Regions from separate parts of the Streptosporangium sp. NPDC049248 genome, predicted to be linked through region 2. Evidence: predicted binding sites of a transcription regulator. Region 2 holds the regulator's gene; each other region holds the start of a gene.
The links. The regulator HrcA, encoded in region 2, represses chaperone genes, less so after heat shock. The targets are predictions, from matches to a motif close to TTGGCACTCTCNNNNNGAGAGTGCCAA.
Positions count from the first base shown of each region.

Region 1 (10,048 bases), on a different contig from region 2:
CGACGACGGTAGACGCGCGCCGCCACGGCGAGCTGCTCGTACCCACGATCGAGACGGTCCTGAGCGAGGCCGGAGCCTCGCTCCGCGACGTCACCGCGGTCGTCGCGGGCTCCGGCCCCGGCCCCTACACCGGGCTCCGGGTCGGCCTGATGACCGCCCAGGCCCTCGCGACGTCACTGGGCGTCCCGGCGTACGGCGTGTGCACGCTCGACGCGCTCGCCTACGGCAGCGGGCTGACCGAGCCGTTCCTGGTGGCCACCGACGCCCGGCGCAAGGAGGTGTTCTGGGGGCACTACCAGGAGATGCGCACCCGGCTGTCCGGCCCCGCGGTGGACCGCCCCCAGGACCTGCCGGGGGAGCTCCCGCTGGTCGGCGCGGGCGCGCGGATGTACGCCGAGGTCGTCGGGGCCTCCCGGCTGCTGGACGCGCCGGAGTATCCCCACGCGGGCGCGCTGGCGGCGCTGGCCGCCGAGCAGCTCGGCGAGCCGGACGTCGACACGGTCGTCGAGAGCGGCACCCACCCCGTGCTCGGCCTGCCCCACCCGATCTACCTGCGCCGTCCCGACGCCCGGGTGCCCTCGGCGCCCAAGAAGGTCTCCGCATGACGACGGCGCTCCGTCAGATGACCTTCGACGACCTGCCCGCGGTCATGGAGATCGAGCGCAGGACCTTTCCCGCCGACGCCTGGAGCGAGGGCATGCTCCGCGGCGAACTGGACGACCAGCCGAGGACCAGGCACTACGTGGTGGCCCTGGCCGAGGAGGCGATCGTCGGCTACGCGGGCCTCGCCGCGGCGGGGGACCAGGCCGACGTGCAGACCATCGCGGTCCTGGCCGAGTGGCGCCGGAGCGGCATCGGCGGCGCCCTGCTGACCGAGTTGCTGACCGAGGCCGAGCGCAGGGGCGCGGTCTCGGTCTTCCTTGAGGTGCGCGCCGACAACCCGGGCGCGCAGGCGGTCTACGACAGGTTCGGGTTCGAGCGGATCGGCATGCGCCTCCGCTACTACGAGGACGGCACCGACGCGATCATGATGAGAAAGGATCTCCATGCGTGACGAACCGGTGGTCCTGGGCATCGAGACCTCCTGTGACGAGACGGGGGTGGGAATCGTCCGGGGGCACACCATGCTGGCCAACGCCATCGCCTCCAGCGTCGAGCAGCACGCCCGTTTCGGCGGGGTGGTGCCCGAGGTCGCCTCCAGGGCGCACCTGGAGGCGATGGCCCCGACCGTCGAGCGGGCACTGGAACGGGCGGGCCTGCGCCTCGCGGACATCGACGCGATCGCGGTCACCGCCGGGCCGGGGCTGTCCGGTGCGCTGCTCGTCGGCGTCGCCGCCGCCAAGGCGTACTCGCTGGGTCTGGGCGTCCCGCTGTACGGCGTCAACCACCTGGCGGCCCACGTCGCGGTGGATCAGCTGGAGCACGGAGCCCTGCCCAAGCCGTGCATCGCCATGCTGGTCTCCGGTGGGCACTCGTCCCTGCTGCTGGTGCCCGACGTGGCGAGGGAGGTCGTCTCGCTGGGGTCCACCGTGGACGACGCCGCGGGCGAGGCGTTCGACAAGGTGGCCAGGGTGCTCGGCCTGCCCTTCCCCGGCGGGCCGCACATCGACAGGGTGGCTCGCGACGGCTCCGGCGCGGCCATCGCGTTCCCGCGCGGCAAGTACGACGACGGGACGCTCGACTTCTCCTTCTCCGGCCTGAAGACCGCCGTGGCCCGGTGGGTGGAGGCCAGGGAGAAGACGGGCGAGTCGATCCACGTGCCCGACGTGGCGGCGTCCTTCCAGGAGGCCGTCGTCGACGTGCTGACCCGCAAGGCCCTGCGGGCGTGTGCCGAGTACGGCGTCGGTGACCTGCTGATCGGTGGCGGGGTGGCGGCCAACTCCCGGCTGAGGGCGATGGCGCAGGAGCGCTGCGAGGCGGCCGGGGTCCGGCTCCGGGTCCCCAGTCCCGGGCTGTGCACAGACAACGGTGCCATGGTGGCGGCGCTGGGCTCCGATCTGGTGGCGGCAGGTATCGAGCCGTCGCCGCTGGACATCCCCGCCGACTCCTCGCTGCCCGTCACCACGGTTCACGTGTGACGGGCTCACGGCTGTCGAGGGGCACTTCGAGGCGCTGTCCCGGGCCGCCGCGCCCCCGTGGGCGGCGGCTGTACGGGGGGCCTTCGAGGCGCTGTCGCACCGCTCCTACGCGGAGTGCAGAGCCAGCACCGGGTAGTCGGTGTAGCCGCGGTGGTCGCCGCCGAAGGCCGAGCTGAAATCGGCCTGGTTGAGCTCGGCGCCGAGACGGAGGCGGACCGGCAGGTCGGGATTGGCCAGGAACGACGCGCCCAGCGAGACCAGGTCGGCGCCGCGCTCCAGGGAGTGCGAGACCCTGGCGGCCGGGTCGCCTATCGACGCGTCGTTGACGATGAGGGCGTTCGGCCAGGACTTGCGGATCTCCAGGCCGAGGTCGTCCGAACCGTCCACCTTCAGGTGCAGGTAGGCCAGGTCGAGATCGGCGAGCTCGGAGACCAGCGCCGGGTAGACCTCGTGCCGGTCCTCCTCGACCAGGTCACCCGCCCCGTTGCCGGGCGAGAGCCGGATGCCGACCCGGGACGGGCCGATCCGGTCGGCGGCCGCCCGCGCGGTCTCCACGGCGAAGCGGATCCTGTTGTCCACCGAGCCGCCGAAGCGGTCCTCGCGCAGGTTGGCGTTCTGCGACAGGAACTGATGGATGAGATAGCCGTTGGCGCCGTGCAGTTCGACCCCGTCGAAGCCCGCGTCCATGGCGCGGGCGGCGGCGTCCGCGAAGTCCTGGATGGTCGTCTCCGCCTCGGCGGTGGTCAGCTCCCGGGGGGTGGGGTGGTCCTGCAGGCCGCTGGGCGTGAAGATCTGCCCCGCAGGTCGTACGGCGGACGGCCCGACGGGCAGCGCGCCGGTGTTGTCGGGATGGCCGATCCGGCCGGAGTGCATGATCTGGGCGAAGATCCTGCCGCCCGCCGCGTGGACGGCGTCGGTGACCTCCCGCCATCCCGCCACCTGTTCGTCGGTGTGCAGTCCCGGGGTGTCCATGTACCCCTTTCCGGCCTGGCTGGGTTGCACCCCCTCGGTGATGATCAGGCCCGCGGAGGCTCGCTGGGCGTAGTAGAGGGCGGTCAGCGACGAGGGGATCCCGTCGAGGTAGGACCGCGAGCGGGTCATGGGTGCCATGACCAGGCGGTTAGGCAACTGGAGGCCGGCCAGCGTGAACGGTGAGAACGGCATGACGATCCCTTTCTTGGCTGGCCAACTTGGCTAGCCAATAAGCAGTTCTACAACTTGGTCGGCCAACATGCAAGCGATAGTCTCGGAGAGGACGGAAGGACCTGAACATGGCGGAGCCGCTGTTCGACGAGAGGTGCGAAGCGACCAGGGAGTGCGGTGAGTACGACGCCGACCTCAACTGCCTGATGGCCTACGCCGCCCGGGGGCACCGGGTCCTGCTCGCCAGCCTCCTCGGGGAGATCGATCTCTACCCCGGCCAGGAGCGCGTGCTGGGCGCCCTGTGGGACAACGGCCCCCAGTCGCAGAACGCGCTGGCGAAGATCGTCGGCATCGACGTGTCCACCATGACCAAGACCCTGCAGCGCCTGGAGCGCAGCGGCTTCGTCAGCCGCAGGCCCGACCCGGCCAACCGGCGGATCAGCATCGTCGAGATCACCCCCAGGGGGCACACGCTCCGCCCCGAGGTGGACCGGGTCCTCGCCGAGATGCACCGCCGGATGACCCGGGGGCTGACGGAGGAGCAGACGAAGGAGCTGACCTCCCTGCTCGGCGTGGTCAGGGGCAACCTGTGCCGCGAGGCGGGTGTGCGGGACCCGGCCGGGGACCAGGCCCTCGACGCCGCTCGGACCGGCTGACGGCACCCGTACCGGATCGGCGAGGAGCGGATCCTGGCCGGGGCGCTCCGGTCAGTCCCTGGTGGGGCGGAGCAGTGCCTCGGCCAGGGCCAGCATGGTCTCCTCCAGGGCGCCCAGCCGGCGGGTGAGGTCCGCGTGCGCGGGCTCCACGGTCTCGTTCAGGGCGTCGGAGAGCTGGTCGCGGTCGGGCTGGGCGCGGAGCATCTCGGCCAGCGGTGTCAGCGCGGCCTCGGCCCGGATGACGCGCTCGTCCAGGGAGTCGAAGCGCTCGCGTTGCTCGTCGGTCTGGGCGCCGATGAGCGCGCTGACGCCGGTACCGACGCCGAGGACGGAGGGCAGCGCCTCAAGGCGCTCGTCCAGGCTCTCCAGACGCTCGCCGGACTTCTCCGCGCGGCCGTCCAGGGTGGACAGGCGGGAGTCGATGACGTCCATCCGGCCGGTGAGGCGGCCCTCGATGTCGTCGAGACGCTCGTCGAGGGTGTCGAAACGGCCGCCTGCCGCCATGCGATGGCCGGTCAGCCGGTCGACGCGGCTCTCCACGGCGGCGGCGCGCTCGTCGATCCTGGGCACCACCAGATCGACCCCGGCCCCCACCCGCTCGACCCTGCCGTTGACCTGTTCGACGGCGGCGAGCACTCGGTCGGCGGCCGTGCCGACCGCCTGCTGGACGCTCGCGGACAGGCTGAGCATCCCCGCCTCGATGCGCCCGGCACGCTGGGAGAGGTCGGCCAGCGCCCTGTCCAGGCGGCCGAACCGGTGCGCCGCGATGCCCATGTCGGCCTGGAGTCGGCCGAGGTGCTCGGCCAGCTGCCGCACCTGCTCGTCGATGCCCTGGGTGCCGTCGGAGATCGCCCGGAGGCGGGTGAGCGCCTCGTCCACGCTCTCGCCCACGGTGCCCAGATCGGTCCACAGGCTCGGCAGCTCGCCGAGGGGGGTGACCCGGTCGCGGACGGCGTCGACCCGCCTGCCGAAGGACTCGACCCGCTCGCCGACGGCGTCGACGTGGTCGCGGACCGCCTCGACGTGCTGGGCCAGGCCCTCGGCCCAGGAGGGCGGGCGGGCGGCGATGTCGTCCAGGCGCCCGTTGACGGATTCGAGCGTGCCGTTCAGCCCGCCGATCTCACGCTCCCTGACCTCGCGCAGCAGCCACTCCATGCCCTCCAGGCGCTGCCGGATCTCGTCGAGCACGGCGCCCTGGGTCCGCTGCTCGTAGACGTGGTCCTGAGCCGCCCGGGCGAGGAGCTCGCGCATCCGGTCGGAGATGGCGGTCTGACTGCCCGTCTGGAGCAGGGTGTGGTCAGAGTGATCCACCGAGAGCTCCTTCGCTCGCCGACGCTCAGCCGCGCGGTTGGATTGGGTCGGTTCTGCCGATGAACGGGATGAAATCGAAGGCGAGAGAGAACTCCCGCCCGGCAACCTTAGCCTCTGGATCAAGGTTTTCCGGGGGCGAGATTAAAAGACAGGAATTGTCTGTTTGCTGGAATAATCAACCATTTTGGCTGGTCAGCTGGGGCTGCATATGAAAGCAAATGGCCTGTCACCTATTCGGGTGAGAATGACCGTCGCGGATTCGCTCCCGGGCAGCCGGAGATCTTTCCTGAGACGGTCGACGTCCACCGCGGAGCCACGTTTCTTGATCGTCACATTGCCGGCCCCGCGCTCGCGGAGCGCCGCCCGCAGCCGCTTGAGCGAGAACGGCAGCGTCTCGTGGACCTCGTACCGTGACGCCCACGGCGTCGGCGCCGCGACGTCGCCGGTGATGTAGGCGATCTGCGGGTCGAGCAGGCGCCCGCCGACCGACGCGGCGATCTCGGCGACCAGGTGGGCGCGGATCGCCGCGCCGTCAGGCTCGTAGATGTACCGGCCCGCCGGGCCGGTACCGGGGTCGCCGAGGGTGGGGTCGGGCGTCATCGTGACGCCCGACGGCAGGATCGTGGCCCTGCGCGCCGTCTCGCCCGCCAGCGTGCCGCACCAGATCACGGCCTCCTTGACGTCGCCCCGGTAGGAGACCCACTCGGCCTCCGCGCCGGCGGGGACGAACTCGTAGGGGATCCCGGGGGCGACCTTCAGGCAGGCGGCCCCGGCCCTGGCCACCATCTCCAGTACGGCGGGCCAGGCGGGCGAGTAGGCCATCGGGTCGAAGGTCCTGCCCCGCGCCGTACGGCGCGCGGGGTCGGCGAACAGGACGTCGAAGGCGGCCGGGTCCAGGGCGGAGGCGTCGGCGGCGCGGACCGAGACCCGGTCGCCGAAGCCCAGGGCGTCGGCGTTGGCCGCCGCGATCGCGGCGGTGAGCGGATCGGCGTCGACCGCCTCGACGACGCATCCGGCCCTGGCCAGGGCGAGGAGGTCTCCGCCGATACCGCAGCAGACGTCGGCGACCCGGGAACCCGCGGGGACGCGCCGCGCCCGGTGGTCGGCCACCTCGCGGCGGGTGGCCTGCTCCAGGCCGGGCCGGGTGAAGTACATGAGATCGGCGTCGGCGCCGAACTTCTCCCTCGCGCGCAGCCGGAGTTCGGCCTGGGTGAGCGCCGCCGAGGTCAGGTCCGCGTCGTAGATCTTTCTTAACCTTGTCACCGCCGCCACCGGGTCGTCGCCGATGGTCTCGGCCGCCGCGCCCAGCGCCTCCTGGCCGCGCGGGGTCAGGAGTTCGCGGAATGCGTCGAGATTCACACCACCCGACGCTACCGCCTCCACCGTGGGGCTTCGCGAAGGGCTTCCACCTGGTTTGACGTTCGCCCGAAGCGCAGACGGGCGCTCCGTGTTGACTGTCAAGCCCTCCTTGCATACTGTTCCGTATTGGCACTCTCCCGGTGAGAGTGCCAAATACATGCGACGAGGCAGGTCTGACACCCGCGACGGCAGACCGCTGGTCGCCTCTTCTAGATCATTCAAATCTGAAGGGGAGGTCCGACGTGACGACCGCCACCAAGGTTCCCGTTAAGCCGCTTGGCGACCGCATTGTGGTCCAGCCGCTTGAGGCCGAGCAGACCACCGCTTCCGGTCTGGTCATCCCGGACACCGCCAAGGAGAAGCCGCAGGAGGGCAAGGTCCTCGCGGTGGGTCCGGGCAACTGGGACGACGAGGGCGAGAAGCGGATTCCGCTCGACGTCAAGGAGGGCGACGTGGTCCTCTACAGCAAGTACGGCGGCACCGAGGTGAAGTACAACGGCGAGGAGTACCTCGTGCTCTCCGCCCGTGACGTGCTCGCCATCATCGAGAAGTAGTTCTCGCTTCACAAAGATGACGTATCGAGCCCCGGGTCGCGAGAGCGCCCGGGGCTTTGATGCGCCGACGTACTTATAGAGAGGACTGTCATGCCGAAGATCCTGTCGTTCGAGGAGGACGCACGCCGAGCTCTCGAGCGCGGCGTGAACGCTCTCGCGGACGCGGTCAAGGTGACGCTGGGCCCGCGTGGCCGCAATGTCGTCATCGACAAGAAGTTCGGTGCGCCGACCATCACCAACGACGGTGTCACCATCGCCCGCGAGGTCGAGCTGGAGGCGCCGTACGAGAACCTTGGCGCGCAGCTGGCCAAGGAAGTGGCGACCAAGACCAACGACGTCGCCGGTGACGGCACCACCACCGCGACCGTCCTGGCCCAGGCCATGGTCCGCGAGGGCCTGCGCAACGTGGCCGCCGGAGCCCAGCCGCTCTCCCTCAAGCGCGGCATCGACGTCGCGGCCAAGACCGTCAGCGACAGGCTGATCGAGTCGGCGCGCCCGGTCGAGGACAAGAAGGAGATCGCGAATGTGGCGACGATCTCCGCGCAGGACGCCAAGATCGGTGAGCTGATCGCCGAGGCGTTCGACAAGGTGGGCAAGGACGGTGTCATCACCGTCGAAGAGTCCAACAGCATGGGCCTGGAGCTCGAGTTCACCGAGGGCCTCCAGTTCGACAAGGGCTACCTGTCGCCCTACATGGTGACCGACCAGGAGCGCATGGAGGCGGTCCTGGAGGACCCCTACATCCTGATCACCCAGAACAAGATCTCCTCTGTCGCCGACTTCCTGCCGCTGCTGGAGAAGATCGCGCAGACGAAGAAGGCCCTGCTGGTCATCGCCGAGGACGTCGAGGGCGAGGCCCTCGCGGTGCTCGTCACGAACAAGATCCGTGGCACCTTCACCTCCGTCGCCGTCAAGGCGCCGGGCTTCGGTGACCGCCGCAAGGCCATGCTGCAGGACATCGCCATCCTCACCGGTGGTCAGGTGGTCAGCGAGGAGATCGGCCTCAAGCTGGAGCACGTCGGCCTGGAGGTGCTGGGCACCGCCCGGCGCGTCGTCATCACCAAGGACTCCACCACCGTCGTCGACGGTGCCGGCGAGGCCTCGGCGATCGCCGACCGGGTCAAGGAGATCAAGCTCGCCATCGAGCAGTCCGACTCCGACTGGGACCGCGAGAAGCTCCAGGAGCGTCTCGCCAAGCTCTCCGGCGGCGTCTGCGTGCTGAAGGTCGGCGCGGCCACCGAGGTGGAGCTGAAGGAGAAGAAGCACCGCCTGGAGGACGCCATCTCGGCGACCCGCGCGGCGATCGAGGAGGGCATCGTCTCCGGCGGTGGCTCCGCGCTCGTGCACGTCTCCAAGGTCCTCGACGACCTGGGCCTGACCGGCGACGAGGCGACCGGTGTCGCCATCGTCCGCAAGGCGCTCGTCGAGCCGGCCCGCTGGATCGCGGAGAACGCCGGCCTCGAGGGCTACGTCGTGACCTCCAAGGTCTCCGACCTGCCCGTCGGCCACGGCCTCAACGCCGCCAGCGGCGAGTACGGCGACCTGATCGCCCAGGGTGTCATCGACCCGGTCAAGGTCACCCGCTCGGCCGTCCAGAACGCGGCCTCCATCGCCGGCATGCTGCTGACGACCGAGGCGCTCGTGGTGGACAAGCCCGAGGAGGAGGCTCCGGCCGCCGCCGGTCAGGGCCACGGCCACGGCCACGGTCACTGATCTCACCGGTTCCGAACGGCTCGCGTCTCTCCGGAGGCGCGAGCCGTTCGCGTTTTGCGGTAAACCAAATGTGCCCGCGGCGCGTCATGGCGTGTCACCGGTAAGCGCAAACGCGGTTCCTCCGAATAGTCGATGTATTTGGCAATCGAATGAAATATTCGTACATACCGTAGCCGCTGTAGTCACTGTATGATTACGCACCGTTATCTCCGCCTCAATGTGACCAATCCGTAGCCGTTTGCTATGACGACAGGCACTATCAGGGCGGGCATCATGCCTAACGTGACCGAGGGATGCGTCGCCGACGCCAAAAATGGGGTGAGGCTTGCGACGAGGTCCGAAGGGGTCGTCCATAGAGACGATCTCAAGGATCTGACGAGCCTCGCCGTTCAGGGGGATCGCACCGCGATCGAATCTCTGATCGCGCAACTGCGGCCGATGGTCGTCCGTTATTGCCGTGGTCGTCTGGGCCGGGTCTCCGGTCAGTATCACATCGCGGACGACGTGGCCCAGGAAGTATGTATCGCGGTGCTGTCCGCGCTGCCCCGTTACCGTGACATGGGGCGTCCGTTCGCGTCCTTCGTCTTCGGCATCGCGTCGCACAAGGTGGCCGACGCGCTGCGCAGCTCCGTACGGTCCGCCGTGCCCACCCAGGACCTTCCTGACGGGCCCGACGAGGGGCCGGGGCCGGAGGAGACCGTGGTGCGCTACATCGAGGCCGAGCACGCACGCCGGCTGTTGTCCAGGCTGCCGGACAACCAGCGCGAGCTCCTCATGCTCCGAGTGGTGTCGGGCCTTTCCGCCGAGGAGACCGGTAATGTACTCGGTATGTCACCAGGTGCGGTCCGGGTCGCCCAGCACAGGGCGCTGGCCCGGCTACGAGCGATGGCGGAGCTGGAGTCGATAGCTTGACCGCCGAGCCGTCGAGCAGGGGCCACGCGCGAAAGCCCGAACCGCGGGACGGGGCTCGCGACGACCCGGAGCGAGAACGATCATGACAACGGTTCACCCGCGACGTCCGGCTCGAAGGTATGGGCCGGACGAGGATCCGGCCGTGGCCGAGACCGACGCCCTCGTGGAGGCGCTCTCGGGCAGGACGCCCGTCTCCACGTCGGACACCGCGATCGCCCTGCTGGCCGCCTTGATCGACGACGTGGATCAGCGGTGTTCCTCGGTGTCGATCACGCCGTCCGGCTGACCTCGGGCGTGTTCGCGGCGCGCGGTGGGCGGGCCG
Region 1 is NZ_JBFAQY010000001.1:292,083-302,130, forward strand. It holds gene tsaB (tRNA (adenosine(37)-N6)-threonylcarbamoyltransferase complex dimerization subunit type 1 TsaB) at 1-605, shown strand, start outside; gene rimI (ribosomal protein S18-alanine N-acetyltransferase) at 602-1,054, shown strand; gene tsaD (tRNA (adenosine(37)-N6)-threonylcarbamoyltransferase complex transferase subunit TsaD) at 1,047-2,078, shown strand; gene AB0K21_RS01455 (alkene reductase) at 2,184-3,242, opposite strand; gene AB0K21_RS01460 (MarR family transcriptional regulator) at 3,350-3,877, shown strand; gene AB0K21_RS01465 (hypothetical protein) at 3,929-5,188, opposite strand; gene AB0K21_RS01470 (class I SAM-dependent methyltransferase) at 5,381-6,547, opposite strand; gene groES (co-chaperone GroES) at 6,790-7,101, shown strand; gene groL (chaperonin GroEL) at 7,192-8,814, shown strand; gene AB0K21_RS01485 (sigma-70 family RNA polymerase sigma factor) at 9,088-9,726, shown strand; gene AB0K21_RS01490 (hypothetical protein) at 9,869-10,012, shown strand.
Region 1: groES (co-chaperone GroES) is a predicted target of HrcA. The motif match lies at 6,674-6,700, and genes of this name have one in related genera.

Region 2 (10,048 bases):
ACGGCCAACCCTGGAAGCGCAAGGAGCAGGGCCGCCACCGCAGCGAGAAAACGCAGGCCGAGTCGTGTTCTGGTCCGGGCAATCACCCGGACATGTCACCATGGAAGGCGGCTGGCATGCCAGCCGTGTGATCGTCATCAATCTGTTGAAACGGACCCCGGTGCGCATTCAGCCTGGCCAGACCGACCCCGCGGTGCTCCGCAACTTCTGCATCATCGCGCATATCGACCATGGCAAGTCGACGTTGGCCGACCGCATGCTGCAGATCACCGGAGTGGTCGACGACCGTTCCATGCGCGCTCAGTATCTCGATCGGATGGACATCGAGCGCGAGCGCGGCATCACGATCAAGTCGCAGGCGGTCAGACTGCCGTGGCGGGTCGGCGAGACCGACTACGTCCTCAACATGATCGACACTCCCGGGCACGTCGACTTCACCTATGAGGTCTCCCGGTCGCTCCAGGCGTGTGAGGGCGCGATCCTGCTGGTCGACGCCGCGCAGGGGATCGAGGCGCAGACCCTGGCCAACCTCTACCTGGCCATGAACAACGACATGACGATCATCCCGGTGCTCAACAAGATCGACCTGCCCGCCGCCCAGCCGGAGAAGTACGCCGCGGAGATCGCCCACCTCATCGGCTGTGACCCGGAGGACGTGCTGAGGGTCTCCGGCAAGACCGGTGTGGGCGTTCGCGAGCTCCTGGACCACGTGGTCGAGAACATCCCGGCCCCGGTCGGCGACGCCGACGCGCCCGCCCGCGCGCTGATCTTCGACTCGGTCTACGACACCTACCGAGGTGTGATCACCTACGTCCGGGTCATGGACGGGCACCTGGGCAAGCGTGAGCGCATCCTGATGATGTCCACCGGCGCGGCCCACGAGACGCTGGAGATCGGCGTCATCTCGCCCGAGCCGAAGATCGCCGACCAGGGGCTGGGCGTCGGCGAGGTGGGCTATCTGATCACCGGTGTGAAGGACGTCCGCCAGTCGCGGGTCGGTGACACGGTGACCTCCGTGTCGAGGCCGGCCGCCGAGGCGCTCAGCGGATACCAGCACCCCAAGCCCATGGTCTTCTCGGGCCTGTACCCCATCGACGGTGACGACTACCCCGAGCTCCGCGAGGCGTTGGACAAGCTCCAGCTCAACGACGCGGCCCTGGTCTACGAGCCGGAGACCTCCGCCGCCCTGGGCTTCGGCTTCCGCTGCGGCTTCCTCGGCCTGCTCCACATGGAGATCGTCCGCGAGCGGCTGGAGCGCGAGTTCAACCTCTCGCTCATCTCCACCGCGCCCAACGTGGTCTATCGAGTGATCATGGAGGACGGCAAGGAGGTCGTCGTCACCAACCCCTCGGAGTTCCCCACCGGTAAGGTGGACAAGGTCTTCGAACCGATGGTGAAGTCGACGGTGCTCGTTCCGTCGGAGTTCATCGGCGCCATCATGGAGCTCTGCCAGAACCGCCGGGGCAACCTGCAGGGCATGGACTACCTGTCCGAGGACCGCGTCGAGATCCGCTACACGATGCCGCTCGGCGAGATCATCTTCGACTTCTTCGACCAGCTCAAGTCCCGTACGCGCGGCTACGCCTCGCTGGACTACGAGCCCTCGGGCGAGCAGGAGTCCGACCTGGTCAAGGTCGACATCCTGCTCCAGGGCGAGGCCGTGGACGCCTTCAGCGCCATCGTTCACCGGGAGAAGTCCTACGCCTACGGCGTCGAGATGGCCAAGAAACTGCGCGAGCTGATCCCCAGGCAGCAGTTCGAGGTGCCGATCCAGGCGGCCATCGGCGCCCGGGTCATCGCCCGTGAGAACATCCGTGCCATCCGCAAGGACGTCCTCGCCAAGTGCTACGGCGGCGACATCTCCCGCAAGCGCAAGCTGCTGGAGAAGCAGAAGGAGGGCAAGAAGCGGATGAAGATGGTCGGCCGCGTCGAGGTGCCCCAGGAGGCGTTCGTCGCCGCGCTGTCCACCGAGTCCTCCGCGGACAAGTCCAAGAAGTAGAGGACGTCGAGGGCCCGGCCAGGCTTGGCACCGGGTAGGAAGAATCGGTGGATATCGGTTCGCCTTCCGGTTGAGGGCTCCGATACCGTCCGGTCATGCAGATTGCCTCGGTGAACGTGGGCCGTGCCGTCGACGCGGAGTGGGCCGGTCGTCTCAAGCGCACCGCGATAGACAAGACCCCCGCGGACGGCCGGGTCAGGGCCTCGGAGAGCGGTCTGGCCGGGGACGAGAGGGCAGATCTGGAGCACCACGGCTCTTCCGATCAGGCGCTCTACGCCTATGCGCGGGAGGACTACGACTGGTGGCGGGCCGAGCTGGGCCGGGAGCTGCGCGACGGCATGTTCGGGGAGAACCTCACGACGGTGGGGCTCGACGTCAACGGGGCCAAGATCGGGGAGCGCTGGCGGATGGGCACGGTGCTGGCCGAGGTGACCGGCCCGAGGGTGCCGTGCTCGGTGTTCCGCGGTTGGATCGGGGAGCCGGGCTGGCTCAAGACCTTCACCCGGGCCGGGCGGGTCGGCGCCTACCTGCGGGTGGTCGAGCCGGGCGAGCTGGGCCGGGGCGACGCCGTCGAGATCGTCTCGCGTCCCGAAGGCAGCGTCACGGTCACCGAGTCCTTCCGTGCCTACCACGGTGACAGAGACCTGCTGCGCCGCCTGCTCGCCCATCCGGGGCACCCCGAGGAGTGGGACAGGGTCGCTGAGCGGGTGCTGGGCCGCGTGCGCGGTTAGGCGTCCGGGGACGAACGCGCGGGCGGGGCCGCAGATGACCCAGATCCTGCGGCCCCGACCGGTATGAGAGGGTCGCTCAGCGCAGGATCCTGTAGAGCGCCGAGGTGAGCGACGCCGAGGTGTCGTCCTGGTCGATGGACCACATCATCGAGCCGCCGAGGCCCTTCAGGCGGATGTAGGCCGCCTTCTGGGCCAGCGTGGCCGGGTCGTCGTAGGACCAGAACTCGTTGCCGTCGTAGAGCCACACGGTTCCGGTCAGCAGGTCGCGGTAGCGCTTGCCCGGCTTGTTCACCAGGATCTTGTAGTCCTCGCTTCCGGCGGCGAAGGTGCCCGGCGCGGGACCGGTGGCGGTGCCGTACAGGCCGTTCCTGCCCCCGGTGACGCCGGTCCAGCCCTGACCGTACGCGGGCACGCCCACCACGATCTTCTTGGCCGGGGCGCCGCGCGTCAGGTAGTCGCGGACCGTCTGGTCCACGCTGTACTTCACCGGGTTGGGGTCGCGCCGGTCGTTGAACAGGTTGCCGTTGTGGCCGGTGACGTTCTCCCACGAGCCGTGCAGGTCATAGCCCTGGATCGTGGCGAAGGTGAGCTGCTTGAAGACGTCGCGGACCTCGAAGCCCGCGTCGATCTTCGCGGCGGCGGCGGGCAGGAAGGCGGTCAGCTCGGTGCGCCGGTCGAACTCGTTCATCTGGCGGCGCAGTTCGGCGACGAACAGGGTGAAGTTCCGCTTGTCCTCGGGACGGATGATGTTGCCCTCGTTGCCGGAGGAGCCCGGCCACTCCCAGTCGAGGTCGATGCCGTCGAACACGCCCGCTCCGGTGCCGGGGGCGGTGCCGGGCAGGTTGCCCCTGAGCCACAGGTCGATGCAGGAGGAGGCCAGTCTGGCGCGCCCGGAGGGGGTCAGCACCGCGTCGGAGAAGTATTTCGAGCCGGTCCAGCCGCCCAGGGAGATCAACGTCTTGAGGCCGGGGTGCTTGGCCTTGAGCTTCTTCAGCTGGTTCAGGTTGCCGTTCAGCGCCTGGCCCTCGGCGTCGCCGACGCCGTCCACGCTCTGCTCGGCGGCCACCGGGCGCTGCCAGTCGGCCCACGGGTCGGCGGAGTAGCAGTCGCCCTCGGCGTTGACGAAGCCGAAGGCGTAGTTGATGTGGGTCAGCTTGGCGGCGGCGCCGCTGCTCTCCATGTCCTTGACGTGGTAGTCGCGGCCGTAGACGCCCCACTGGATGAAGTAGGCGACCCGCTTGAAGCGGTCACCGTTCCCTGAGGGGGCCTGGGCCTGGGCCGGGGCCGGTAAGGCCACCGCCGCGAGACCCGCGGCGAGGGCTGCCGCGATCATGTTCCGGAGGAGTCTCTGCACGGGCTTCTCCACTGCTCGGAATAGTAACTTATAGGAAACTTTCCTTTAAGTTTTCCCGGATCGTAGACCTGTGCGATCTGTCCGTCAACGGTACGCGGCGGTTTGACCGGTGAGCGGCCGGCCTTCCACAGCCGGGGCGACGTCCCGGGCATCGCATGGGGAGCGGCAGACTTGGGGCGTGCCATCCACACTTCCCGACGGGGATCCCGTACCCGCCTCGGGCGAACTCCCCGAGAGCGCGCTCGCCGGACTCGGCGAGCGGCCCTTCGGCTTCTACGTCCACGTGCCCTTCTGCGTGACCCGGTGCGGTTACTGCGATTTCAACACCTACACGGCCTCGGAACTCGGTCCCGGCGCCGCGCAGCGGGACTACGCGGACACCGCCGTCGACGAGGTGCGGCGGGCGCGGGCCAACCTCGGCGCCGCGCGCCTCCCGGTCGAGACCGTGTTCTTCGGCGGGGGCACCCCGACCCTGCTACCGGCCGGAGACCTGGTACGGATCCTGGGGGCGATCGAGGAGGAGTTCGGGCTCGCTCCCGGCGCCGAGGTGACCACCGAGGCCAACCCCGAGTCGGTGGACCCCACCTACCTGGCGGAGCTTCGCGAGGGCGGGTTCAACCGGATGAGCTTCGGGATGCAGAGTGCCCGCGAGCACGTGCTCGCGGTGCTGGACCGTCGCCACACTCCCGGACGCCCGGCGCGGGCCGTACGGGAGGCGAGGCAGGCGGGGTTCGAGCACGTCAACCTTGACCTGATCTACAGCACGCCAGGGGAGAGCGACGACGACTGGCGTGCTTCGCTGGCCGCGGCGATCGAGGCGGGACCCGACCATGTCTCCGCGTACTCGCTGATCGTCGAGGACGGGACGAAGCTGGCCGCCAGGATCAGGCGGGGCGAGCTCCCGATGCCCGACGACGACGTGGCCGCCGACCGTTACCTGATCGCCGACACCATGCTGGCCGAGGCGGGGTTCGAGTGGTACGAGGTGTCCAACTGGGCGACCTCCGAGGCCGGGCGATGCCGGCACAACCTGCTCTACTGGACCGGCGGAGACTGGTGGGGCGTCGGTCCGGGGGCGCACAGCCACGTCGGCGGTACCCGCTGGTGGAACGTCAAGCACCCCGCCGCCTACGCCCGGCGACTGGCCGCGGGCACCTCGCCCGCCCAGGCGCGAGAGGTGCTGGGGTCCGGGGACAGGGCGGTGGAGCGGCTGATGCTGGAGCTGCGACTCGCCCAGGGGTTCCCGCTCGGGGAGCTCGACCGCCCCCGGGTGGTCGCCCGCGCGCTGGCCGACGGACTGCTGGAGACGGAACCGTTCAAGGCGGGCCGGGCTGTGCTCACCCTGCGCGGCCGCCTGCTGGCCGACGCACTGGTCCGCGACCTCACCTGAGTTCCGGCCCGGGTCAGCTGACGAAGCGGATGCTCATCGGATAGCGGTGGTTCTCCCCCCGGTTGGCCGCCACCGCGGCGATGACCATCATGATGATCGACCCGATCCAGAGGAGGAGCATCAGCACGAAGCCGATGAGCACCAACGCCAGGATCATGCAGACGAAGTAGGCGATCAACACCGTGAGCTGGAAGTTGAGGGCCTCGGCGGCCTGGTCCCGCACGTAGGGTGACTCGTCCTTCTTGGCGAGGTAGAGCACCAGCGGGCCGACGAAGCTGGTCAGCAGACCCAGCAGGTGGGCGAGCATCGCCATGGTGGTGTCGTCGCTGCCGGGCCGCGGGCCGTAGGTCCCCGGCGGCGCCTGGTAGCCGTACCCCACCGGGCCGTACCCGCCGTACCGGGCGTAACCATCCTGGTAGCCGCTCTGGTAGCGGTAACCGCTCGGGTCGTACGGGGGAGTGGGATGGCCCTGGCCCGACTGCCGGTAGCCCTGGCCGGGCGGCGGGGCGCTCTGGCCGGGCATGGTGTGGCCGGGCGTCGTGTAGCCGGGCGTCGTGTAGCCGGGCGTCGTGTGGCCGGGCGGAGGATCGCCGATGCGCTCCGTCCGGTCCTCGCCCGGTGAATCCCCAAGGTTCTCGCTCATGGCCCCTCCTGATGGGTTGACGGCCTAGCCATCCTCGCCGGGAACCGTGACGAAGTCGATCAGCTCTTCGACCGGACCGAGCAGCTCGGGCTCCAGGTCGGCATATGTCGTGACCGATCCGAGGATGCGGCGCCACGCGTCGCCGGGTTCCGTCTTCCAGCCCAGCGCGGCGATGACGCCCTCCTTCCAGGGCACGCCGCGCGGCACCGACGGCCAGGAGGAGATCTTGAGCGTGTGCGGCTTGACCGCCTGCCAGACGTCCACGAACGGGTGCCCGACGATCAGCACGTGCGGAGAGGAGATCCGCGCGGCGATCCGGCTCTCCTTGGAACCGGGGACCAGGTGGTCGACGAGCACACCCAGGCGGCGGCCGGGGCCCGGGCCGAACTCCTCGACGATGGCGGGCAGGTGATCGACCCCCTCCAGGTACTCCACCACCACACCCTCGACCCTCAGGTCGTGGCCCCAGACCTTCTCCACGAGCGCGGCGTCGTGCACACCCTCGACGTATATCCGGCTCTCCCTGGCCACCTGGGCCCGCAGGCCCTCCACCGCGATGGAGCCCGACGCGCTCCGCCTGGGGCCACGTGGCGCGGCGGCCGGGCGCACGAGCGTCACCGTCCTGCCCTCCAGGAGGAACGCGGCGGGCTCCAGCGGGAATACCCGCCGACGGCCGAAGCGGTCCTCCAGGGTGACGGCCTCCTTGTCGCAGGCCACCACGGCACCGCAGAAGCCGCCGTCGGCGTCCTCGACGACCAGGTCGAGCTCGGCGGGAATCCGGGGGATCTCCCCTCTGCGGGGGCGCCGCCAGTCTCCCGCCAGAACGTCACGCTCGTACATCACCGACCGCCCACCGTCTCTCGCAAGGGATCACGTGGGACGCTAGCAAACGCCGCGGTCACCTGCCGTAGGGCCCCGGTGCTCCCCACTGCCCCGCCGAGGCGGCGGCCCGGCGCTTGCGGGCGTTGCTCCGCTTCACCAGTACGACGATCGTCACGACGATGGCCAGCAGGATCCCGATGCCGGGCACCGCGAACAGGGCGATCACCCCGCCGACCAGTGATCCGGCGGCGAGTTCCCGGCCCACGCCGAACGTGGTGCCCTCCGCCGGGTCGGCGGTGCAGTTGACCTGGTAGTCGCCCGCCTGCTCCACGCCGATCTGCAGGCCCATCTCCCAGACGACGCCGTCGGAACCCGACACGGTCTGCTGGACGAGCGGCTTCTGCAGGCTGGGCGTGCCGGTGCCGCCGGTCAGCGTGCACTCGAAATTGGTGGGTCCACTGGTGGAGACATAGATGGCGGGCTTGTCGGCCGGGTCGAGCGTGACCGTCGTGTTTTCGCCGGGGGCGAACGTCTTCGTCGGCGCCGCGCTGGTGACCGCGCCCAGCACGCCACCTGCGAAACCGCCGATGCCGACGATGATGCTGACCAGGGCGAGCAGCCACACCCCGACGATCCATCCGATACCGGGCTTGATCTTCCCGCTGGGGGGCGGGCTCTGCGGGGCGCCGTAGCCGGGAGGTGCGTAACCGTAGGAGGGACCGTTCTGGTGGGGCTGCTGACCATACGGCTGCTGGGGGGAGCCGTAACCGGGGCCGCGGGAGGCGTCGCCCGGAAAAGAACCAAAATCATTGGACATGTACGAATTGTGGCGGTAACCGGTTGAAACGCGATAGCAGTTGACTTGCCAATGGCTTGGCGTCATCATCCGCACCTCTTGCTTATCGCGCCTTCCGTACGGGGGCCGTACACTTGGCACTCGGGAACACAGAGTGCCAGACCTCGTGTTTCCCATCTGAACGCAGGCAGGGAGGTGACCACGTTGGTCGACGACCGGAAGCTCGCCGTGCTTCGCGCCATCGTCGAGGACTACGTGTCCACCAACGAGCCGGTGGGTTCGAAGGCTCTCGCGGATCGGCACAGTCTGGGAGTGTCCCCGGCGACGATCCGTAACGACATGGCGGTGCTGGAGGAGCAGGGCTACATCGCCCAGCCTCACACCAGCGCCGGTCGGGTGCCCACGGACAAGGGCTACCGGCTCTTCGTTGATCGGCTCTCGCAGGTGAAACCCCTGTCGAGCGCGGAGCGCAAGGCCATCGAGAGCTTTCTCGCGGGTGCGGTGGACATCGACGACGTCGTCATGCGGACGGTGCGGCTGCTTGCCCAGCTCACCCGGCAGGTCGCCGTGGTGCAGTATCCGACACTGACCAACTCGACGGTCCGGCACGTCGAGCTGGTGCCGCTGAGCGAGCGCCGGCTGATGTTCGTGCTCATCACCAACACCGGCCGGGTGGAGCAGCGTGTGGTCGAGCTGCCCGACGTCGTGGACGAGCAGCGGGTGGCCCATCTGCGAGCGATGCTCAACACCTCCCTTGACGGGTGCGGGCTCACCAGCGTTCCCGACAAGGTCGCCGACCTGCCGGAGCGGCTGCCCGCCGAGGATCGGCCGCTCGCGGCCACGATCCTGTCCGTGCTGCTGGAGTCCCTGGTGGACAGGCACGATGAGAAGATCGTTTTTGCCGGGGCCGCCAACCTCGCGGGAGCCGACTTCACGGTCGGGCTCCGCGATGTGCTGGAGGCACTGGAAGAGCAGGTCGTGCTCATGCGACTGCTCGGTGAGACCTCCGACCTGTCGGCGCTGACCGTGCGGATCGGCTCGGAGAACCCCTACACCGGACTCCAGGGCACGTCGATCGTCGCCGCCGGATACGGTTCTGGGGACAAGCAACTGGCCCGGCTAGGTGTGCTGGGCCCGACGCGGATGGACTACCCGGTCACGATGGGCGCGGTGCGCGCGGTGGCACGCTACGTCAGCCAGATCCTGGCTGCATCATAAGAGGTCAACGAAAAGTGGCTAAGAGCGACTACTACGGCACCCTCGGGGTGCGCCGTGACGCCAGTGCGGAAGAGATCAAGAAGGCGTACCGACGTCTGGCGCGCGAACTGCATCCTGACGTCAACCCCGACCCCGAGACTCAGGAGCGCTTCAAGGAGATCACACAGGCCTACGAGGTCCTGTCCGACTCCAGCAAGCGGCAGATGTACGACATGGGGGCCGACCCGTTCGCCTCGGGCGGCGCGGGGGCCGGTGGCTTCGGTGCCGGCTTCCCGTTCAGCGACATCATGGACGCCTTCTTCGGCGCGGCCGGTGGCGGCGGCGGGCGTGGACCCCGCTCGCGTGCCCGTCGCGGACGCAACGCCACCATCCGGGTCGAGCTCGACCTGCGCGAGTCGGGCTTCGGCACGACCCGCGAGCTGGTCGTCGACACCGCGGTGGTCTGCGAGGTCTGCACGGGGTCGGGCGCCGCCGCAGGCACCCACCCCGACACCTGTGACATGTGTCATGGCCGGGGTGAGGTATCCCAGGTCACCCGCTCCTTCCTCGGTCAGGTCATGACCTCACGGCCCTGCCCGCAGTGTGGCGGCTTCGGGTCGATCATCCGCAACCCCTGCCAGGAGTGCTCCGGTGACGGCAGGGTCCGTACCCGGCGGACCATCAAGGTCCGCATCCCCGCCGGGGTGGAGGACGGTACTCACATCCAGCTCGCCGGAGAGGGCGAGATCGGTCCAGGCGGCGGCCCGCCCGGCGACCTGTTCCTGGAGATCGTCGAGCGCCCCCACGAGATCTTCGAGCGGCGCGGCGACGACCTGCACTGCACGGTGCAGATCCCGATGACCGCGGCCGCGCTCGGCACCATCCTGACCATGGAGACGCTCGACGGAGCCGAGGAGCTGGACATCCGTCCCGGTACGCAGTCGGGGCAGACGATCCCGCTCTACGGCCGCGGTGTGCAGCGTCTGAACGAGACCGGCCGTGGCGATCTGCTGATCCACGTGAACGTGGAGACCCCCTCCCGTCTCGACGCGACACAGGAGGAGCTGCTGAGGGAGCTCGCCAAGCTCCGCGGCGAGGAGCGCCCGCCCGGCAAGT
Region 2 is NZ_JBFAQY010000004.1:262,440-272,487, reverse strand. It holds gene AB0K21_RS10490 (hypothetical protein) at 1-2, opposite strand, end outside; gene lepA (translation elongation factor 4) at 161-1,999, shown strand; gene AB0K21_RS10480 (MOSC domain-containing protein) at 2,095-2,730, shown strand; gene AB0K21_RS10475 (glycoside hydrolase family 18 protein) at 2,807-4,084, opposite strand; gene hemW (radical SAM family heme chaperone HemW) at 4,263-5,474, shown strand; gene AB0K21_RS10465 (DUF4870 domain-containing protein) at 5,488-6,117, opposite strand; gene AB0K21_RS10460 (DUF3097 domain-containing protein) at 6,142-6,957, opposite strand; gene AB0K21_RS10455 (hypothetical protein) at 7,016-7,756, opposite strand; gene hrcA (heat-inducible transcriptional repressor HrcA) at 7,940-8,953, shown strand; gene dnaJ (molecular chaperone DnaJ) at 8,968-10,048, shown strand, end outside.

Region 3 (10,048 bases), on a different contig from region 2:
GCCGGGTCCGGTCAGGAGCGAGGTGCTCAAGCCCGGCGTCGCCCAAACGATCGGCGACTTCTGGAACAAATCCGCACAGAGCAGCGGAAGCGGCACCGTACGGCTTGAGGTGCTCAACCACAACAAGCCGTTCACCCAGCAGACCTACTCCTGGACCTGTGTGCCGAAGGACCCGACGCCTGGCACGGTCCGCATCGGCGCGTTGACCTCGGTGGCCTACTACGGCGACTGCGACGCCGCGCCGTACCCGACCGCGTGGGCGAACCTCCATGCGGCTCCGGACACGGAGATCAGCTACCGCTGGGTCATCGACGGGAAGCCGGATGACACCCGCACGCTCAAGGTCGGATCCAGCGGATTCCTCGGCCTCCAGTCCGCTCACTGGACCCGGAGTTCGAAGACCAGCGGAACGGTCGCCATCGAGGTACTGAACCACAACAAGCCGACCAAGCAGGCCACGTATCCGGTGAACTGCATCTGATCGGCATCATCTCGCCCGTGGCCTCCCTGCCGGGACAGGGAGGCCACGGGCTTTCACGTTCTCCAGGCGCCTTCGCCACTCTGATCCCCCGCGAAACAGGTGCCGGCGAACAGCCCCGGGAGCCTCCCGACCAAAAAGGCGCCCCGGCCGGCGGGCCGGGGCGCCTTGGTGAGACGATCTAGCGCTGGGCCTCGATCATCCAGTGGTGCTTCTCCAGGTCCTGAGTGATCTCGATCAGGAGGTCCTGGGTCACCAGGTCGGGCTTCTCGGTGGCGGCGATCCGCTCGCGCATCCGGCGGACGATGGATCCGAGAATGTCCGTCATGGCGGCGACGACCTTGCCGTCGTTGATGTAGCCCGCCTCCAGCTGCGGCACCTCGGTGTGGTTCGCGACCGTGGTGGACCGGCCGTCGGGGTTGCAGCCGACGGCCACCGCGCGCTCGGCGACGGTGTCCGCGTGCTTCCTGGCCGACGAGACGATCTTGTCGAGCTGCAGGTGGAGTGTGCGGAAGTTATGGCCGATCACGTTCCAGTGGGCCTGCTTGGTCAGGAGCGACAGGTCGAGCAGATCGACGAGCGCACCCTGGAGCACCTGGCCGACGACCTTCTTGTCTTCTGGCTTGAGTGGACTGGTGATCGAGGACATGAAATTTTCCCCCTATTTCGAGCTCGGTTTCCCGTTTGCTACGAAATGTCCGTACCCACCTATCCGCATCCCTATCCAGCTTCTTAAATTGACAGTGTCATGATGACAGTGTCACTATCGATACATGGAATGGACCATCGGTGAACTGGCCGAGCGGGCGTCCGCGGCTCTGACCCCCACCGCCCGGCTCAACGGGCGGGTCAGGGACGTGCCCAACGAGCGGCTCATCCGGTGGTACGCCACGATCGGCCTACTCGACCCCCCCTTGGCCCGGCGCGGCCGGGTGGCCCTGTACGGCAGGCGCCACCTGCTCCAGCTCATCGCGGTCAAGCGGCGCCAGGCCGACGGCCGGACCATCGCCGAGATCCAGGCCGAGCTGACCGGGGCCACCGACCAGACCCTGGAGTCGATCGCCCGCATCCCCGAGCGGTCGCCGGAGCACCCCGCCGAGACGGTCTCCCCCAGGGCGGCACGCCCGCGTTTCTGGGCCGAGCCGTCCTCGGCTCCGGCGGAGACCAGCCTCACCGCACCGCGGAAACCCGTGCCACCACCGAAACCCGCCCCCGCCGACACCCCGCCCCTTCCGGCGTCGTCCGGCGGGGCCACGCCTCCACCCGGCCGGGCAGAGCCCCGCCCCGCCCCGTCCGGTCAGACCACACCCGGCCAGACCACACCCGGCCAGACCGCGCACGGCCCGGCCCCGTCCCATCGGCCCGTGCCCCGGGCGGGCGTACCCGCAACGCCCCCGCCCCCTCCGGCGGCCCCCCGTCCGGCCGCGGAAACCCGGCCGCCCGCGGTGATCGTGCACGGCGTACGCCTGGCGGACGGCGTGACGCTGCTGCTCGACGGCGGCGGCAGCGGCGGACGCACCCCCTCGCCCGACGACCTCGCCGAGATAGCCGCCGCGTCGCGGGAGCTCCTGTCGCTCCTGCGCGAACGCGGCCTCACACCTCCGGAAGGAACGCAACCATGATTACCTCGATCGCAACACTGTCACCGGAGGAGTGCTCGCCCGTCCCGGACGCCGGGCTGGGGACGCTCACCACCGAACGCGGCAACCTGCCGCTGGAGAGCGTGGAGGTGACCGCCGCCGTGTCCGGCCTGATGGCCGACCTCGAGGTGGTCCAGGGCTTCCACAACCCGCACGACGTGGCACTGGAGGCGACGTACGTCTTCCCGCTGCCCGACCGCGCCGCCGTGACCGCCTTCAGGATGGAGGCCGACGGGCGGGTCATCGAGGGCGTGCTCAAGGAGCGCGGCCAGGCCAGGGCCGACTACGACCAGGCGATCGCCCAGGGCAGGCGGGCCGCGATCGCCGAGGAGGACCGCCCCGACGTCTTCACCATCAGGGTCGGCAACATCGTGCCCGGCGAGCGGGTCACCGTCCATCTCACGCTGAACCAGCCGCTCCCGTACGAGGACGGCGCGGCCACCTTCCGCTTCCCGCTGGTCGTCGCCCCCCGCTACATCCCCGGCACGCCGCTGGACGGCGAGCGGGCGGGCGACGGGTGGACCCCGGACACCGACGCGGTCCCCGACGCCTCCCGGATCACCCCGCCGGTGCTGCTGCCCGGCTTCCCCAACCCGGTACGGCTCTCGCTGGCCGTCTCCGTCGACCCGGCGGGGCTGGAGTTGCGCGAGATCCGCTCCAGCCTGCACGCGGTTCTCCAGGAGGGCGGCACGATCCGCCTCCAGCCGGGCGAGCGGCTGGACCGCGACTTCATCCTGCGTCTGGCCTTCAACGCCTCCACCTCCCTGGCGGTGGTCCCCGACGACGAGAACGGCGAGGGCACGTTCACGCTGACCGTCGTCCCCGAGGCGGCACCCGCCGGAGCGAGGGCCAAGGACGTGGTGCTGGTGCTCGACCGCTCGGGCAGCATGACCGGCTGGAAGATGGTGGCCGCCCGGCGCGCCGCCGCCCGCATCGTCGACACGCTCACCTCGCGCGACCGGTTCGCGGTGCTCTCCTTCGACACCGTCGTGGAGCGGCCGGACGGGCTCGGCGAGGGGCTCTGTGCGGCGTCCGACCGCAACCGCTACCGGGCCGTGGAACATCTGGCCAGGCTGGAGGCGCGCGGCGGCACCGAGATGCTGGCCCCGCTTGAGCAGGCCGCCGCGCTGCTCGCCGACTCCGCCAGGGACCGGGTGCTGGTGCTGGTCACCGACGGGCAGGTGGGCAACGAGGACCAGATCCTGAAGCGGACCGGATCCCGGCTGGCCGGTGTGCGGGTGCACACGGTCGGCATCGACAGGGCGGTCAACGCCGGGTTCCTGGGCAGGCTCGCCGGGCTGGGCGGGGGCCGGTGCGAGCTGGTCGAGTCCGAGGACCGGCTTGACGAGGCGATGGAGCACATCCACCGCAGGATCGGCGCTCCCCTGGTCACCGACCTGGCCCTGCACTCCGACGGGCTCGACCTGATCACCGAGACGGTCGGCCACGTCGGCTCGATCTACTCCGGCGTCCCGCTCACCGTCCTCGGCCGCTACCGTGGCGCCGCCACCGGGGCGCTGACCGTACGGGGCCGGGACGCCGCGGGCCTGCCGTGGGAGCGGCGGGTCGCCTCGGCGACGGTGGACAACCCGGCGGTACGGGCGATCTGGGCTCGGGGGCGGCTGCGGACCCTGGAGGACCGCTACGCGATCGGCGACCGGTCGCTGGAGGCCGAGATCGTGGAGACCTCGCTCAGGTACGGGGTGCTCTGCCGCTTCACCGCCTTCGTCGCGGTCGACACGCAGGTGGTCGCCGAAGGCGGTCCCGGGCACCGGGTGATCCAGCCGGTGGAGCCGCCCAGCGGCTGGGAGAACCCCGTCGCCGCCGCGCCGATGATGCTGACCTCGATGGCCGCCCCGAGCGCGATGCCGAAACCGCCCATGGGGCCGCCCGGGATGGCCGCTCCCGGTTCCATGCCGAAGTTCGCGGCGAGCGCGATCGGCGGCGGCCTGCCGCAGGAGGCGGCGGCCGGCGGCTTCGACGACCGCGCCCGGATGCTGCCCCGTCCGGTGCCGGCCCCCGAGCCGCAGGGCAGGCCGCAGGAGCCGCCGCGGGAGCTGCTCGCCGAGGAGCTGAAGCGGCTGCGCGCCGCGGCGTCCCTGCCCGCCGCCGAACGGCTGTGCGTGCTGGAGGACCTGGGCAGCCGCCTCGCGGCCCTGGTGATCTACCTCGGCGGCCACGCGGAGCTGGCGGCCCTGGCCGAGGAGCTGCGGGCCGGCGGGGACGTGGACGCCCTGTGGCAGCGGGCCGTGGAGGTTCTGGAGGCCCTGGTGGGCACCGGCGGACGCCGTCCGTTCTGGAAGCGATGACCTCTTCCGGGCCCGGACGGACCACCGGACGGGCCGGGCCCGGAGAAGGTGTCCGCTGAACTCCGTCGCCCGTGGCGTTCTCCGGCGCAGGACACCGGAGGTCCGCGATTCCCGGCACCACGGGCATGGTTCGGCGGGGCCGGTACGGGACAGCGGGCTTCCCGGCCTCGCGGCTCCACATAAAGTAGCGGAATGGTGATTCTGGACGGCGGCCTGGCCACCCATTTGGAGGAGCTGGGCGCGGACCTGCGAGACGACCTGTGGTCGGCGAAGCTCCTGCTGGAGAACCCCTCCGTGATCCGGCAGGCGCATCTCGACTACTTCACCGCCGGTGCCGAGGTGGCGATAACGGCGAGTTATCAGGCGAGCATACCGGCGTTTCTGCGGCGGGGACTGAGCGCCGCCGAGGCCGAGGACCTGATCCTGCTCTCCGTGCACCTCGCCGCCCAGGCCAGGGACACCCACGGCTCGGGCACCGTGGCCGCCAGCGTCGGACCGTACGGCGCCTACCTGGCCAACGGCGCCGAGTACACCGGAAAGTACGACCTCGACGAGGACGGCCTGACCGACTGGCACCGCGACCGCTGGCACATCCTGGCCGACAGCGAGGCCGACCTGCTGGCCTGCGAGACCATCCCCTCCTACCCCGAGGCGAGGGCGCTCCGGCGGCTGCTGGCCGAGACGCCGGGGATGCGGGCGTGGGTGAGCTTCTCCTGCCGCGACGGCGAGCACATCAACGACGGCACCCCGCTGCGGACCGCGGCCCGCCTGTTCGCCGGCAACCCCCAGGTGATCGCGATCGGCGTCAACTGCACGGCACCGCGCCACGTGCTCAACCTGATCTCCCAGATCAAGGGCAAGCCCACCATGGCCTACCCCAACTCCGGCGAGGTCTGGGACTCGGCGAACCACCGCTGGCTCGGGCTGGCCGACCCGGTGGAGTTCGGCGAGGCGGCGGCCGGGTGGAACGCGGCGGGCTCCGCCTTCGTCGGCGGCTGCTGCCGCACCACGCCGGAACACATCCGCCAGATCCGCGCCCACCTGGCCTGATCAGGCGAGGTCCCGCCGTCACCTCGCCGGCGGGACCTCGGCGACCGGGTCGGGGCCGCAGCGCCGCCGCAGCGCTCCAGGTGCCGGGTCGCGACCAGGCTTAAAAACGTTTCAGCAGTGACGAACAGGCCGAGCGGCAGGTCGGGCACCATCGATGCCGCCTCAACGCCCCAGGCGGGATCGCCGGATTGATACGTTCTCGCCGGCCGGAACCCCGCACTACCCCCGGGCACCGCGACGGCCTACGGTAGTGATCGGCCGGCGCCCAGGACGCCGGAGCGCGTTCCGCCCCCAGGAGGTCTCTTGTTCGTCGACATGCCCCTCGACCAGCTCAGGGAGTACCGGCCCGAGCGCCGGGAACCCGACGGGTTCGACGCCTTCTGGGCGAGGACGCTTGCCGAGACCCGCGAGCACGACCTGAACGCCGTCTTCACCGAGGTGGAGACGGACCTGGCCCTGGTCCGCTGCTTCGACGTCGGTTACGCGGGCTTCGGCGGCCAGGAGATCAAGGGCTGGCTGCTGCTGCCCGCCGCGGCCGAGGAGCCGCTGCCGTGTGTGGTGCAGTACATCGGCTACAACGGCGGCCGGGGGCTGCCGCACGACTGGCTCACCTGGCCTGCGGCCGGATGGGCGGTCCTCGTCATGGACTCCCGCGGGCAGGGCGGCGGCTGGCGGCCCGGTGACACGCCCGATCCGGTGGGAGGCACCGGAGCGCAGAGCAGCGGCAAGCTCACCCAGGGCGTGTCCGACCCCGACGACTACTACTTCCGGCGCCTCTACACCGACGGGGTCAGGGCGGTCGAGGCCGCCCGCGCGCACCCGCTGGTGGACGCCTCGCGCATCGTCGTCTCCGGCGGCAGCCAGGGCGGCGGCCTCGCGATGGCGGTGAGCGCGCTGGTACCCGGCCTGCTGTTCGCCTTCATCGACGTGCCGTTCATGTCGCACATCCGCCGCGCCGCCGAGATCACCGACGAGGACCCCTACGCCGAGCTCGGCCGGTTCCTCAAGTCCAACCGCCGCCGGGTCGACCAGGTCTTCGCCACCCTCGACCACTTCGACGGCATGAACTTCGCCGCCCGCAACACCACGCCCGCGCTCTTCTCCGTCGGCCTGCGCGACGGCATCACCCCCGCCTCCACGGTCTTCGCCGCCTACAACCACTACGCCGGTGACAAGGACATCCGGGTGTGGGCCTTCAACGGCCACGAGGGGGGCGAGTCCGACCAGATCGCCGAGCAGCTCAGCGTCGCCAGGAAACTGCTGACAGGCTGACCGGCCGGATATGCTTGTCGAAACGTTTTAGTTAAAAGCCAGAGGTGAGCTGTAAACGGTGACTTCGCTGGCGCTCGTACGGTTGTTACGTTTTAATCAGTGCACATGAGTTCGGTGAGCATCAAGGAAGTGGCCGCGCGGGCCGGAGTCTCCCCGGGAACGGTCTCCAACGTGCTCAACCGCCCGGAGAAGGTCGCCGAGTCCACCCGCTCCCGGGTCGAGAAGGCCATTCGCGAGCTGGGGTTCGTCCGGCACGGCTCCGCCTCCAGCCTGCGGGCCGGGCACAGCCGCACCGTCGGCCTCTCGGTCATCGACATCGGCAACCCCTTCTTCACGGATGTGGCCGCCGGGGTCGAGGAGGTGGCCAGCGAGCGCGGGTACGCGGTGATCCTGGGCAACTCCTCGGGCGACAGGCTCAAGGAGGAGCGCAATCTCCTGGTCTTCGCCGAGCAGCGGGTCCGCGGAGTGCTCATCACCCCCGCCGGGGGGGACCTGGCCAAGCTCGACCAGCTCAGGGGGCGCGGCATCAACGTGGTCCTGGTGGATCACCCCGCCGAGCGCGCCGACCAGTGCTCGGTGGCGGTCAACGACATCACCGGCGGCTCCCTCGCGGTCTCCCACCTGCTGGCCGCCGGGGCCGGCCGGATCGCCTACGTCACCGGCCCCCTCACCATCCGCCAGTGCGCCGACCGCCTGACCGGGGCCGAGCGGGCGCTGTCCGCGGCGGGCCGCGACCCCGGGCAGGTGCTGGAGGAGGTCGCGATGAGCGCGATGAACGCCAGGTCCGGTCAGCAGGCCGCGGAGAAGCTCGTCGCCGAGGGGCGGCTGCCGGACGCCGTGTTCTGCGCGAACGACCTGCTGGCCCTCGGCGTGCTGCGGGGGCTGCTCCACGCGGGCGTGCGGGTCCCCCAGGACGTCCTGCTCATCGGTTACGACGACATCGACTTCGCCTCGGCGTCCGCGGTCTCGCTCAGCTCGATCCGGCAGCCGACCCACCGGCTCGGCAGGGTGGCCACCGAACTGCTGCTCGACGAGTGCGACAACCCGGAGTCCCACGCCCACCGGCAGGTCATGTTCCAGCCCGAACTGGTCGTCCGCGAGTCGACCCGCTGATCTCCGCCGGCCGCCCGTGCGGAGACCCGGGACGTTCAGGTGCGCTCGCGTGCCCGAACGACGGCCTCCTTGGCGGCGCGGGCGGCCTCGGCCTTGGCACTCGCGGCATACCTGTCGACGTACTCCTGGCCGGAGAGCTCCATCAGCGCGTACATGATCTCGTCGGTGACGGCGCGCAGCACGAGGCGGTCCTCCTCCATTCCGTAGTAGCGGGTGAAGTCCAGCGGCTTGCCGAACTTCACACCGGGACGGATGCCCAGCTTGGGCAGGATGCGGCCGGGAGGCATCATCTCGAAGGTGTTGACCATCGCCCACGGGATGACCGGCACGCGTGACTCCAGCGCCAGGCGGGCCACCCCGGTCTTGCCCTTGTAGAGACGTCCGTCGTGGGAGCGGGTGCCCTCGGGATAGATGGCGAGCACATGGCCCTCGTCAAGGATGCGCCTGCCGGTGCGGAGCGCCGCCTCGCTGGCCTTGCCCCCCGAGCGGTCGATCGGGACGGTGCCGACGCCACTGAAGAAGGCCCTGCTCACCATGCCCTTGAGGCCGCGGCCGGTGAAGTAGTCGGACTTGCCGAGAGAGATCACCTTGCGCCGCAGGAAGAGCGCACCGAAGAAATGGTCGGCGAATGACAGGTGGTTTCCGGCCAGGATCACCGGCCCCTGCCTCGGCACATTGTCCACGCCCTCCACCCACGGGCGGAAAATCACGTGGAGTAGGGGTCCGAGGATCGCCTTCACCACCCAGTAGAACACTCCATGCTCCTTCAGTTGACAGGCGAGGACCTGGAGTTATCCTCCCACTTCCGGCCTCGGTCACCTACACCACCGAACCACCCAAATCGACCTCTCGCAAAACACGCCCCAGTCGTGCGACGATCGGGCGAACCTTACAAGGAGCCGCGATGCCAGTCATGCCCGGTGCGGAGGCGTACCACCATGCGGGAGGACAGATCGGCGTCCTGCTCTGTCATGGATTTACCGGATCACCGCAGTCCCTGCGTCCGTGGGGCGAGTACCTGGCGGCGGCGGGCATCACCGTTTCGCTGCCACGGCTGCCCGGCCACGGCACCACCTGGCAGGAGATGAGCCACACCCGCTGGGAGGACTGGTACGCCGAGCTGGACAAGTCCCTGGCGGACCTGCGCGGCGCCTGCGCCGAGGTCTTCGTCATGGGCCTGTCGCTCGGCGGCTGCATGGCGCTGCGGCTGGCCGAGGTGCACGGCGACCGGATCAGCGGGCTGGTGATCGTCAACCCGTCGGTGACCAACGACGTGCCGCTGCTCAGGCTGGCCCCCCTGCTCAGGTTCGTGATCGCGTCGGTGCCCGGTGTGGCGGGAGACATCAAGAAGGAGGGGGCGACCGAGCTCGGCTATCCGCGCACACCGGTCAAGGCCGCGGCCACCCTCCCCCGGCTCTGGGCGCTGACGCAGTCGGAGCTGAGCAAGATCACCCAACCCGTACTGGTTTTTCATAGCCCACAGGATCATGTTGTGAAACCGGCGAGTGTGCGTATTCTGCGTGAGAAGCTGACCGGGGGGAATCTGAATGTGGTGGAGCTCGCCGACAGCTACCACGTCGCGACTCTTGACAATGATGCGGATCAGATCTTTGCGGGGAGCCTGGAGTTCATCAAGACGAACGCGTCTGTACCCTTGCAGAGAGACTGATCCCGAGCGGAGGATGCGCGGTCTCCGGGAGAAAGTGATCGGCCGATGAACAACGGGCCCAGCTAAGTGACACCTCAAAGTGACGAGGACGAGGTCTGGCGTCAGATCATCGCATCCTTCAACGACCCCGCCGAGCATGACTCGGCACATCAGCCGTGGCCGGACAGCGAGAACCTGCCGGCCGAACCTCCGCGACGAGTGATCAAGCAGTCGGACGAGGAAGACCTCCTGCGTGAGGACGACCTGGTCGACGACGACGCAGACACCGACACCGAACGGAGTGACGGCGAAGAGGAGGAGCACTACGTGCCTCCGCCACCACCCCCGCTGCCCAAGACCGACGCCGCCACCAAGATCGCATGGTTGGCCCTGTTCGGCGGGCCCGCCTACCTGCTGCTCAGCGCCGCGCTCAGCTGGAACCTGCAGGGCTGGATGCTGTTCACCGCGGTCGCCGCGTTCATCGGTGGTTTCGTGGCGCTGGTGGTCCGCATGGGCGACGGTCCGCCCAACGACTCCG
Region 3 is NZ_JBFAQY010000022.1:150,460-160,507, reverse strand. It holds gene AB0K21_RS31905 (hypothetical protein) at 1-481, shown strand, start outside; gene AB0K21_RS31900 (DNA starvation/stationary phase protection protein) at 660-1,127, opposite strand; gene AB0K21_RS31895 (MerR family transcriptional regulator) at 1,252-2,100, shown strand; gene AB0K21_RS31890 (VIT domain-containing protein) at 2,097-4,427, shown strand; gene mmuM (homocysteine S-methyltransferase) at 4,620-5,477, shown strand; gene AB0K21_RS31880 (acetylxylan esterase) at 5,781-6,749, shown strand; gene AB0K21_RS31875 (substrate-binding domain-containing protein) at 6,855-7,862, shown strand; gene AB0K21_RS31870 (lysophospholipid acyltransferase family protein) at 7,898-8,617, opposite strand; gene AB0K21_RS31865 (alpha/beta fold hydrolase) at 8,767-9,531, shown strand; gene AB0K21_RS31860 (hypothetical protein) at 9,598-10,048, shown strand, end outside.
Region 3: AB0K21_RS31900 (DNA starvation/stationary phase protection protein) is a predicted target of HrcA. The motif match lies at 1,216-1,242, and genes of this name have one in related genera.